2 linked regions of the Alloacidobacterium dinghuense genome follow. The protein of the gene in region 2 interacts with the protein of the main gene of each other region in a pairwise test. Links are inferred from orthologs where the notes say so. Each region holds a gene or a part of one and is shown on either strand. Other genes may lie near its edges.

Region 1 (2,880 bases), 770 kb from region 2 along the record:
TCTGTTGCCGAGATACCAACCCGCTTCATCTCCCGCAGAGTGCCGCGCAATGAACCTCGCTGCCTTGAACTGTCTCCACTGAGTTGTAGCGACAGACGCCGCCGCTTGCGGTGATTCGTCTCAGCCAGATTGATCAGCTCGAAATAAAACGCAAAGGCCCGGCTCAACTGGTAAGCCTGCTCCACAGGCAACGTGCTGATGCTGAGAACCGTCCGTTGCAGACGGTCTTCCGCTTCCTTCGACTTGCCCGCTGCCTGCTCTTCGCGGCGACGAATCGCGGACTGCCGCAGCTCCTCGACTTTCTCATACAGAGCATCGCCAGCCTGTTCGCGCAGCACATCTCCCAACAGCGTGCCGAGTGAACGAACATCGCGACGCAACGGAGCTTCTTTCAGGTCGCCCGAGCGTGCTTCCAACTCAGCCAGGCGTTGTGACCAGCTTTCCGGTTTCCAAAGGAGCGGCATAATTTGATTATGCAGGAGGACCGACGCTTCAGGCACACACGCCGCACGTCGTGAAACAATAAATGAATTAGCTGCTCACCTGCTGCTCTTCCACCTGAAGCATTAACTCCTCCCAGTCGGTCGTGAGCAAACCATGCTGTTCTCGTAGCGACTCGAGCAGGCGGCTAAGCCTTTCCGTCTCTTCCACGCTTACGAAAATGCCGAGCGAATGCTCGGTCTCCACGATGGAAGCTTCCACGCGCGGAATCTCTTCCTCAACAAAGGCAAGCCGTTCCTGCATCTGCCGCAAGCGAATCGGGTTCACGCGACGGACCTTTTCCTTCTCGGCCGTCTGAATCACTACCGCAGCAGGAGTCTCCTCCACCACGGCTACAGCGGGCGCAGCCGTCGTCGTTACAGCACCGCCTTCCTTGCGCCACAGATAATCCTCGTAATTTCCCGGAAAAACGTGGACGTGACCGCCTTCGACCTCAAAAACGCGCGTCGCCAGCCGATCAATAAAGTAGCGGTCATGTGAGACGAAAATCACCGTGCCGGTAAATTTATTCACCGCATCCAGCAACACATCTTTGGCGCGCAGATCGAGGTGATTCGTCGGCTCGTCCAGCAGCAGAAAATTCGCAGGGCTGACAAGAATGCGCGCCAGTGCATAGCGATTGCGTTCGCCGCCTGAAAGAACCCCGAGCGGCTTGAAAACATCGTCGCCTGAGAAGAGAAAGCAGCCAAGGAGACTCCGCAGATCGGTCTCCGGCACACGCTGCGCAATGCGGCCGATGTCCTCCAGCATGCGTGCTCCGGGATCGAGCACCTTGTACTGATCCTGCGCAAAATAGTCCGGCAACACATTGTGTCCCAGTCGAAGCACACCTGACGTCGGCCCCTCCAGCGCGGAGAGCATCCGAATCAGCGTCGACTTGCCTGCGCCGTTCGCGCCGACAAGTGCGATGCGGTCCCCGCGCTCGATGGTAAAACTCACGTTGCGCAGGACCTGCTTCTCACCGTAGCTCTTGCTCAGGTTTGAAACCTCAACTACCGTGCGTCCTGAAGCCGGAGGCTGGGGAAAAGTGAAGTGGATCGCCTGTTCTTCCTGTGGAATCTCGATGCGCTCGATCTTTTCGAGTTCCTTGATACGGCTCTGCACCTGTTTCGCCTTGGTGGCCTGATAGCGGAAGCGGCTGATAAATGCTTCCAGATGCTCAATGTGCTCGCGCTGGTTGCGATACGCGGCCTCAAGCTGCGTGCGTCGCTCTTCTTTTTGCTGCAGATACTTCTCGTAATTGCCGGAGTAGAAGTGCAGCCCCTTGTTCCAAATCTCCACAATCTTGTTCACCGTCACATCAAGAAAGTAGCGATCGTGCGAGATCAGAATGTAGCCGTTCGGATAGCCGCGTAGATATTCTTCGAGCCAGTTGCGTGTTTCGAGATCAAGATGATTCGTTGGCTCATCTAGCAGAAGCAGATTCGGTTTTTGCAAAAGCAGCTTTGACAGTGCAATGCGCATCTGCCAGCCGCCGGAAAACTCCTCTGTCCGTCGCGCCCAGTCTTCCTTGCTAAAGCCTAGACCGGCAAGCACGGCGCCTACCTGCGCATCCAGCGCGTAACCATCGTGAGCGTGAAACCTCGCGCTCAGATTCGAATACCGTTCCGCCGCAGTACCATAGGCGCCGCTGTCTGGATCAAGCTCAGCCAGCGAAGCGGCCAGGGTTTCCAGTTCCTGCTCAATGCTGCGAAGTTCGTCAAAGACGGACAGGCACTCATCGAAGACCGTGCGGCCTGAAAGCGATAGACCGTCCTGCGGCAGATAGCCAATGCTCATCCCCCGGGTGCGTTGCAGGTTGCCATAGTCAAGTGAGTCAAGGGCCGCCAGCGTTTTCAGCAGAGTAGATTTACCCGTGCCGTTCGCACCGACCAGAGCCGTGCGTTCGCCAGCAGTGATGAGCCAGTTGGCGTGTTCAAAAAGAAGCTTTGGGCCGAATCGTTTGCCGGCGTCGGCAAGTTGCAGCATGTTTCTATTTTAGCGAGCCAGCAAGTTAGCGTGCCTTTGGCGCAAGCAAGTTGGCAAAGAACGGGAAACACTCCGCAAGTCCGTAGCTGATTTGCTTGTTTCTTTTTAGGCTGACTTGCTGACCTGCTTAACCGGCTGACTCGCTGGTTTGCTCTTCGGCGCATGGCGCGATTTGAGCAGTGCTTGCCAGTCGCGCTCTGTCTGGTCCGCATAGGCTTCGGCAAATTTCATAATCGCGTCAGCGAATCGCCTTCCGCTGCCGATGTAACCGGCCAGCATGCTCGCATCGCCGGACCTCGAATGTCCACGAGCCAGTAATTCGCCGCACATTTCACCGTATTCCAGCAATCCAGGGCCCCTAAGATCTTCGAGTTCGATGCTCGCCTTGTGATCATTCAACTGCCGTACCAG
Region 2 (3,066 bases):
TCGCCGCAGATTCGCCTATCTTTTGGCCATCAACTCGAAGGTAATCAATTGCAAGTTGCAGAGAGGTGACTTTCGGAGATCGAAATGCCCTATGTGAAGCACGCGCCCCATGGGTCGGGTATCGTCCTGCTCATCGAGTGAAAGAATCCGTGCGAAGCGCTGACTCACCCGGTCTCTCAACAGCTTTTCTTACCAAAACGAAAAGGCCGCTTCAAAAAACAGCGGCCTTCGTTACAGCAAGCGAGGCTACTGACTAACTTTACTCTGCAACCCACCGCTCAGAGCCAGCTCGATCACCGTCTTCTGCTCCATCTCATGGGCCTTCGCCGACCCCGTCGCCGGACTCGCCGCCGCCGACCGCTTGATGCTCAGCACCTGGCGATCCCGCAACGCCAGCCGCTTCAGCCTCGGCATCACAAACGAGAGCGCGCCCATGTTCTCCGGCTCTTCCTGCACCCAGATCACCTCATGCGCCTCCGGATGCGCCTTGATCGCAGCTACAAGCTCCGCTTCGGGCCACGGATAAAGCTGCTCGACAAAAATGATCCCCGTCGCCGTGTCCTTGCGCTTCTCGCGCTCCACGCGCAGTTCATGCCCGATCTTGCCCGTGCAGACGAGCAGCCGCTTCGCATTCGCAATCTCCGTCTCCGGAAGCACGTTGAGGAAGTGCGGCTGGGCAAAATCAGCCAGCTCTGAAACAGCATCCGGATGCCGCAACATGCTCTTCGGCGTAAACACAATCAGAGGCTTGCGCCACTTGCGCATCGCCTGCCGCCGCAGCAGATGGAAGTACTGCGCCGCCGTCGAAGGCTGACAGATCTGCATATTGTCATGCGCCGCCAGTTGCAGATATCGCTCCACACGCGCACTCGAATGCTCCGGCCCCTGGCCCTCATACCCATGCGGCAGCAGAACCACAATCGCACCCAGCAGCCCCCACTTGTCCTCACCCGACGAGATGAACTGATCGATAATGATCTGCGCGCCGTTGGCAAAGTCGCCAAACTGCGCCTCCCACATCACCAGCGTCTCCGGATAATCGCGGCTGTAGCCATATTCGAAGCCAAGCACTCCAGCCTCGGACAGAATCGAGTTGTAAACCTCAAACTTCGCCTGATCCTGCGACAGATGATTCAACGGAATATGCAGGTTTTCATTCTCAATATCGACGAGCGCGCTGTGCCGCTGATTAAACGTCCCACGCTGGCTATCCTGCCCGCTCAGCCGCACCGGAGTTCCCTGCGTCAGCAACGAGCCAATCGCCACAGCCTCAGCCATCCCGTAGTCAAACGGACGCTTCCCCTGCCCCATCTCCGCCCGCTGTTCCAACAGCTTCTTGATCTTCGGATGGATATGAAAATCCGCCGGATACTTCGCCAGACCATCAGAAATCCTGCCGACTTCTTCCGCCGTCAACCCCGTCTCGACCTCATACTCCGCCTTGTACTTCCCGCCCCGATACGCCGACCAGTAATCCGGCAGCACCGCCAGTGTCGGCATCTTCTTCATCGACTTGGCTGCGCGCTGCGCCTCGGCAAATTCGGTCTGAAGCTCCTTCACCCGCCCGCTGACATCCGCGCCTAGCTTCTGCGCATAAATCTGATAGAGCGGCAGATGGTCCTTGATCTTCGCATAGCGCAGCGGTTGCGTAATCGTCGGGTCGTCAACCTCGCTGTGCCCATGCCGGCGGTATCCGATCAAGTCAATCACCACATCGGTCTTGAACGTATAGCGATACTCCACAGCTAGCGCCGCAACCCGCACCACAGCATCAGGGTCCTCGGCATTCACATGGAAGATAGGAATCGGCATCCGCTTCGCCAGATCCGAAGCAAAGCGCGACGAGTTCGATTCTTCGGGCTCAGCGGTGAACCCGATCAGATTGTTGGCAATAATATGAATGCCGCCGCCAACCGTGAAACCTTCTACCGAGCCAAGATTCATCGTCTCGGCCCAGATCCCCTGCCCGGCAAACGCAGCATCGCCGTGAATCACCACCGGCAGCACGCGCTCCTGCCCGTCCTTGCCAATACGCGTCTGCTTCGCCCGTGTGCGCCCCATGGCCACCGGATCAACCGCTTCCAGGTGGCTCGGGTTCGACACCAGGTGCAGCGAAATGTCCTTGCCATTCCGCGTCATGTAGCAGCCCGTCGCGCCCACGTGATACTTCACATCGCCGCCGCCCAGAATGCTGCGCGGGTCTACGTCCTCAAACTTCGAAAAAATGTCCGCAGGCGATTTTCCAAACGTGTTCACCATCACGCTCAAGCGCCCGCGATGGCTCATGCCAATCACAGCTTTTGTCGCGCCCAGTTCGCTCGAGCGGCGCAGCATCTCGTCAAGAAAAGGGATCAGCGCCGTCACACCTTCGAGCGAAAAGCGCTTCGTCCCCAGATACCGCGACTGAATCACCTGCTCGAAGGTATCGGCCTTGATCAGCAGATCGAGAATCCGCTTCTCATCCACACTTGGAGCTTCCGTTTCCAGCCGCGCCGCAATCCAGGCGCGCCGCTCGCGGTGCGGAATATGCATGAACTCCGCCGCAATCGTGCCGCAATAATAGCCGCGCGCCTCATCGGCATCGTCACCCTCAAGATCCAGTTCAGGAATAGGTTCCGCAGAAAGGTATTGGCCTAGCGGATCGAGGTTCGCCTGTAGATAACCCCAGCGGCGAAAGGCATCAAAGATTTGTTCACGGTTATGGATTTGCTGTTGCAGTTCGCTATGTGTCGGTTCCAGCTTCGTAGCACTCATAAATTCACGTATTCCATCGAAAAAGGCTGGCCAATTCTCCTGAATGCGGGCATTTCTGCGCGAAGATCCTCAATCAGGCCGAGAATAGGACCCGTCGTCTGCGCGTATTGTCGTGGAAATCGTGCCCGGGAGATGGCCAGACGTTTCATCGTCACTTCTTATTTTACTGGTTTCATAAGAAATGCGTCGAAGTGCGCACATAGCGATAAGAAACCGCATTCCCAAGATTGCACTGAGACGCGAAAAGCGGCACGAAAAAGGGTGCCCCGCATCTTGAAAAGATGTGGGAAAGCACGAACCTCTCCCAGCCGT

Evidence for each region.
Region 1: the proteins of H7849_RS26275 (region 2) and H7849_RS22900 interact in binary tests that used the Escherichia coli proteins (3 or more experiments, as listed by UniProt). The link is inferred for Alloacidobacterium dinghuense from one-to-one orthologs.

Annotation. Positions count from the first base shown.
Region 1 is NZ_CP060394.1:5,468,385-5,471,264, forward strand. It holds H7849_RS22900 (ABC-F family ATP-binding cassette domain-containing protein), read right to left. Parts: upstream 2,470-2,880; coding sequence 532-2,469; downstream 1-531. Other genes in the region: H7849_RS22895 (phosphoenolpyruvate carboxylase), read right to left, coding at 1-464; H7849_RS22905 (DUF2252 domain-containing protein), read right to left, coding at 2,575-2,880. UniProt on the Escherichia coli protein: Genetic data indicate it may be involved in ribosome assembly or function.
Region 2 is NZ_CP060394.1:6,237,710-6,240,775, reverse strand. It holds H7849_RS26275 (2-oxoglutarate dehydrogenase E1 component), read right to left. Parts: upstream 2,755-3,066; coding sequence 247-2,754; downstream 1-246. UniProt on the Escherichia coli protein: E1 component of the 2-oxoglutarate dehydrogenase (OGDH) complex which catalyzes the decarboxylation of 2-oxoglutarate, the first step in the conversion of 2-oxoglutarate to succinyl-CoA and CO(2).